2 linked regions of the Pedobacter ginsengisoli genome follow. The protein of the gene in region 1 binds, or shares a complex with, the protein of each later gene. Links are inferred from orthologs where the notes say so. Each region holds a gene or a part of one and is shown on either strand. Other genes may lie near its edges.

Region 1 (3,080 bases):
TACAGCCCGTACACTGGTAAAACAGCACCAGGCTACAGATTTGCTGGTACCGGCTTCTGGGATACCTTTAGAGCCTTGTATCCTTTCCTTAACCTTGTTTACCCATCAATTAATAAAGAGATGCAGGAAGGTTTAGTAAACGATTATAAAGGTGGCGGATGGTTGCCTGAATGGTCAAGCCCTAGTTATTCAGATTGTATGATCGGAAATAACTCTGCTTCTGTTGTCGCTGATGCCTATATTAAAGGTATGCGCGGTTATGACATCAATACTTTATGGGATGCAGTAAAACATGGTGCCAATAATGAAGGCCCTGAAGCCACTGGCCGTCGTGGTGTTAAATACTATAACGAATTAGGTTATGTACCTTACGATGTAAAAATCAACGAAAATGCTGCACGAACATTGGAGTATGCTTATGATGATTTTGCGATTTACCAGTTAGGTAAAGCCTTAGGTAAACCTGCTTCTGAAATTGATATTTATAAAAAACGCAGTATGAACTACAAGAATCTGTTTGACCCATCAACAGGTTTAATGCGCGGTAAAAATCAGGATGGTAAATTCCAGTCTCCATTTAATCCATTTAAATGGGGTGATGCCTTTACAGAAGGAAACAGCTGGCATTATTCGTGGTCAGTATTCCAGGATATTGACGGATTATCTAAGCTAATGGGTGGAAAAGAGAAATTTGTTCAGAAACTAGATTCAGTGTTTACACTTCCTCCAGTATTTGATGATAGCTATTATGGTGGTGTTATCCATGAGATTCGCGAAATGCAAATTGCAAACATGGGCCAGTATGCTCATGGTAATCAGCCAATTCAACACATGATCTATTTATACAATTATGGTGGTGCGCCATGGAAAACTCAATACTGGGTACGTGAAACCATGGATAGAATGTATAAAGCTACGCCTGACGGATATTGCGGAGATGAAGATAACGGACAAACATCTGCATGGTATGTGTTCTCTGCCTTAGGGTTTTATCCTGTAACTCCGGCTGTAGATCAGTATGTTATCGGAGCTCCATTATTTAAAAAGGTAACACTTAATTTAGAGAACGGTAAAACGATCACTATCAACGCGCCAAAAAACAGTGCTGATAACAAATATGTACAAACCTTAAAGTACAATGGAAAGCCGTATTCTAAAAACTGGTTAAGCCACTCTACTTTATTACAAGGAGCAACCTTGGATTTTGATATGTCTGGAACTCCGAATAAAGAAAGAGGCTCTAATGAGGCCGATTTCCCTTATTCACTTTCAACAGATACAGGTAAATAACAGTAGTTAAGCAAAAAAAAGGCGAGGTAAATATTTACCTCGCCTTTTTTTATTATTGTATTTTTTTAGTTCTTCATCATTTTAAGGAAAGCAGCAAGTTTAGCTTTCATCATTCTGCGATCAACAATGAAATCAAGGAAACCATGTTCTAAAACAAATTCTGCAGTTTGGAAACCTTTAGGAAGATCTTTCTTTATAGTTTCTTTAATAACCCTTGGGCCGGCAAAACCAATTAAAGCACCCGGTTCAGCAATGTTAATATCACCAAGCATTGCATAAGAAGCCGTAACACCACCTGTTGTTGGATCTGTAAGTAAAGATATATAAGGAATTTTAGCCTGACTTAGCAATGCCAGTTTGGCCGAAGTTTTAGCCATTTGCATTAAGGAGAATGCTGCTTCCATCATCCGTGCGCCTCCAGATTTGGAGATCATTAAAAACGGAATTTTATGCTTCATAGAATAATCAATAGAGCGGGCAATTTTCTCACCAACTACTGAACCCATAGATCCGCCAATAAAACTGAAATCCATACAAGCTACAACCAGATCTTCGCCTTCTATTTTGCCATGAGCAGCTCTAATTGCGTCTTTTAATCCGGTTTTAGTCATGCTTTCCACTAATCTTTCAGTGTAAGGCTTACTGTCTGTAAAGTTCAGCGGATCTCCTGATGTTAAATTCGGAAAAAGCTCAGTGAACTTATTATCATCAAATAATACCTGGAAATATTCTTTAGATCCTATCCTTAAATGATAGTCACAATATTGGCAAACATATTTATTCTCAATCTGATCGGCAGTATGTAATGCTTTTTTACAATTCGGACACTTGTTCCATAAACCGTCTGGCGCTTCTTTTTTTTCTTCAGTAAGCGTACTAATACCTTTTTTCTCTCTTTTAAACCAAGCCATGTTATTTCTTGAAAAATGCGATTACAAAGAAACAAAAAAAAATTAGAACAGTTTAAGGATACTTTAGTTAAACGATTATGAGTATTAAAATCATCAAAAAAATATAAAATAACTCATGACCACTTCATTACCAAGCCTAAACAATACGGTTTAATTGAAAATAATCCCCTTATTGGTTTGCCCAAAGTGATATTTTTCCTAACTTCGGCAGATATAAAATTATAAAAAATGAGTTTAAAAGGCTACAAAGGCGTAATTTACGGAGATGCCGTTCAGGAATTGTTTGAACAGGCTAAAAAACATCAATTTGCTTTGCCAGCAGTAAATGTTACCGGTACAAATACCATTAATGCAGTAATGGAAACTGCCAAAGCAGTTAATTCACCTGTTATCATTCAACTTTCTAACGGTGGAGCACAATTCTACGCAGGTAAAACATTAAATAATGATAATTTAAATGCATGCGTTTTAGGTGCAGTATCTGCAGCTAAACACGTTCATTTATTGGCTGAACATTATGGTGTTGCTGTAATATTACACACTGATCATGCTGCTAAAAAATTATTACCATGGATTGACGGATTGTTAGATCATGGCGAGAAATTCTTTGCTGAGACTGGAAAACCATTGTTTTCTTCACACATGCTTGACTTATCTGAAGAGTCTATCGAAGAGAATATGGAAATCTCTGCTAAATATTTAGCACGTATGGCTAAATTAGGCATGACCATTGAAATCGAGCTTGGTGTTACAGGTGGTGAAGAAGATGGCGTTGATAACAGCGATGTAGATAGTTCTAAATTATATACCCAGCCTTCAGAAGTTGCTTATGCTTACGAAGAGTTGAGTAAAGTAAGTGATAAATTTACTGTTGCAGCT
Region 2 (3,101 bases), 4.6 Mb from region 1 along the record:
TCAAGTCATCTACTGGACAGAGTATGGCCTGGGATAGTACCTACAGACCTGCTAAATATAAGGAGTTGATAGAAAAGTTTAATGCGGATAAGAAATCTGAGAAGGACTTCGTGTTTTTGGGCAATAGTATAACGGCTGGAGGTAACTGGGCTAAGTTGCTTGATTTGCCGAATGCAAAAAATAGAGGTATCTCTGGTGATATTACATTTGGTGTTTTAGAGCGGTTAAATGGAGTAATATCAGGGAAGCCTGCTAAAGTATTTATTTTGATAGGGATTAATGATATTTCGAGAAATATTCCTGATAGTATTATTCTTAGAAATTATAAAACGATAATCAGCAGAATTCGTAAAGGATCAAAAAGAACCAGGATTTACTTTTATACTCTTTTGCCGGTAAATAGTGAGTTTAATAAGTTTAAAAATCATTATGCCAAGGATGAGCATATTTTATGGCTAAATGAACAGATAAGGAATTTTAAAGACAAACAGCTTACAATAATTGATCTATATCCGCAGTTTATTGATGGAGCAAATCACCTCAGGGCAGATTTAACCAAAGATGGCCTGCACCTGAATGATGCAGGATATAAGATATGGTGCGATTTTCTTAAAAATGAGGGTTATGTGAAATAGAAACTAGGAAAATAGTTATTGCGAGTTTAGATTTTCATCTATACTTACTGTGAATTAGTGAATCTTGATAGTTTTTGATTACAGATCCAAAGGTAATTAAGCACATAGGAACAGATTTGTAAAGATTATTTAGGCGATGAATATGTTTTGGCTTTTACAATAAAAAGGAGTTGAACAGGTAAAATAAAATACCTACTTTTACAGCCCGCTTATGGAACAGATAAAAACATCATTTGATTTTGAAAAACCTTTAGCTGAGCTTGTTCAGCAAATAGAGAAGGTTAAACAGGTTGCTGATAAGACAAAAGTAGACATGTCTGCCACCTTAGCAGAGCTTGAAGAAAAATTGGAGCAAACACAGAAAACTCTTTACACCCACTTAACTGGCTGGCAAAAAGTTCAAATGTCTCGTCATCCTGAAAGACCTCAGACTTTAGATTACATTAGCATGATTTGCGATGACTTTATTGAGATGCATGGCGATAGAACGGTAGGGGATGATAAAGCTATTATTGGAGGTTTTGCTACTATTGATGGCCAAACAGTAATGGTTATTGGGCATCAGAAAGGAAAGAATACTAAAGAACGTCAATACCGTAATTTCGGTATGGCTAATCCTGAAGGATATAGAAAAGCCCTTCGTTTAATGAGGCTGGCTGAAAAATTTAATAAACCTGTAATTTCTTTTATAGATACTATGGGAGCATATCCAGGACTGGAAGCTGAAGAGCGTGGTCAGGGGGAAGCGATTGCCAGAAACTTATTGGAAATGTCTGTATTAAAGGTGCCGATTCTTTGCTTTGTAGTTGGTGAAGGTGCTTCTGGTGGTGCCTTGGGTATTGGTATTGGAGATAAGGTATACATGTTGGAGCATACTTGGTATTCAGTAATTTCACCTGAGTCTTGTTCTTCAATTCTATGGAGAAGCTGGGACTATAAAGAAAAAGCAGCTGAATGTTTAAAGCTGACTTCTGACGACATGTTCAAAAACAAACTCATTGACGGTATTATAAAAGAACCTCTTGGTGGTGCTCATCAAAATCCTGAAGAAATGGCAGGGACAATTAAAAAACAAATCCTGGATGATTTGAAAGTACTTACTAAGGAAAAAACAGAGAAAATGATTGCTGCCAGAATTGATAAATTCTGTGAAATGGGAGTTGTTGTAGAGGGATAAGCTCGCATTCTGTTCATCGGCTGCATTAAATTGGCTCAGAAAAAGAGCCAAATGAACGCTAGGCCGGTTCACAGAAAACTCGCTTCCTACAACTTAAAATATCTAGAGTTAAAATCATAATAACAGAAAAAGGCCCCGAAATTTTATCGGGGCCTTTTTCTGTTGTACTTATATATCTTTTGACCTGCCGTTTGGCTAATTAATTCGGCCTTTTTTTCTCGCTTTTGTTTTTATTTGCTAAGAAGCGAGTTTTCTGTGAACCGGCCTAGCGTTCATTTGGCTCTTTTTCTGAGCCAATTTAATGCAGCCGATGAACAGAATGCGAGCTTACCTATTATTGCTGTGCAAAATACTGCGAAAACCGTCCTTCTAACTCATTGAACTGTTTGGTCAAACTCTGACTTAATTTCGTTTCCTTATGAGACTCAGTTATTTTAGCCATTTGATTTAAGAACGACATGCCTAGTTGTACATTCTGCCCACCAATAAATTTGTTTTTACTCTTAGATACATCAGCAAGATAAGTGAGTTCTTTTTGTATGTAATCTGCAGATTTTTCAATTAGAGTATTAGCTCTTTTGTTGTCATTTAATGTGTACAGGTTTTCAGCCATAAAATAGGCTCCCATCATAGAACGCATGCCATAGAACTTATCAGGCATTACCTCAAAATAACGGTTTGCAACTTTTTTAGCATCTTCAATTTTTCCTTCTTTAACAAGGCCTGTAATTGCATTGTTAAACATGCTTGTAAAAATAGAGATGTCATCCGCAGATTGTGTGTCAAGGTAGCTGGCATTCTTTACATTACCCCATTTGAATTTATTCATCAGGTTATTGTATAGAACAGGAGTGTTTACCAGGTCACTTTTTCCGGCAGCACTATCTAATTTTAAAGGCATTAAACGTATTGCCAGTCCTTCATTATATAAATAATTGTCTAAGCCATTGTATTGCTCAGAAGGAACCGTGCTTGCAAAATAAATTGGTCTTTTCCAGTTGTTGTGCACAAGGATGTCAAACATTGCTAAAGTACCTTTAGTAACATAATTCTTATTAAATTTCCACTCAATAGCAGGAACAATTTTGGCAGAATCTGCAGCACTAACTACTCCGTTTTTGATAACATCAGCGCGGTTAACTGTAAGTTTGAAGTTTTTAGTTGGAATAAAATTCTCTTTTGAACCATCATTTAAAGCAAGTTTATCTTCATCATTATCCGAAGTTAATACCTCAAAAATCTTACTTAGTTCAATTGAACCCGCAATTTTATAATCCTGATAGTACATT

Evidence for each region.
Region 2: the proteins of accD (region 1) and CPT03_RS21105 are in contact, whole or in part, in a solved structure (PDB 8UXZ), measured with the Escherichia coli proteins. The link is inferred for Pedobacter ginsengisoli from one-to-one orthologs.

What each region holds. Positions count from the first base shown.
Region 1 is NZ_CP024091.1:376,310-379,389, forward strand. Bases 279-3,020 are described here. They hold accD (acetyl-CoA carboxylase, carboxyltransferase subunit beta), read right to left. Parts: upstream 2,202-3,020; coding sequence 1,356-2,201; downstream 279-1,355. Other genes in these bases: CPT03_RS01440 (GH92 family glycosyl hydrolase), read left to right, coding at 279-1,290; fbaA (class II fructose-bisphosphate aldolase), read left to right, coding at 2,430-3,020. Outside these bases: more of CPT03_RS01440, read left to right, coding at 1-278; more of fbaA, read left to right, coding at 3,021-3,080.
Region 2 is NZ_CP024091.1:5,017,627-5,020,727, forward strand. Bases 67-2,829 are described here. They hold CPT03_RS21105 (acetyl-CoA carboxylase carboxyltransferase subunit alpha), read left to right. Parts: upstream 67-846; coding sequence 847-1,812; downstream 1,813-2,829. Other genes in these bases: CPT03_RS23195 (glycerophosphodiester phosphodiesterase family protein), read left to right, coding at 67-635; CPT03_RS21110 (DUF2723 domain-containing protein), read right to left, coding at 2,147-2,829. Also shown: more of CPT03_RS23195, read left to right, coding at 1-66; more of CPT03_RS21110, read right to left, coding at 2,830-3,101. UniProt on the Escherichia coli protein: Component of the acetyl coenzyme A carboxylase (ACC) complex. First, biotin carboxylase catalyzes the carboxylation of biotin on its carrier protein (BCCP) and then the CO(2) group is transferred by the carboxyltransferase to acetyl-CoA to form malonyl-CoA.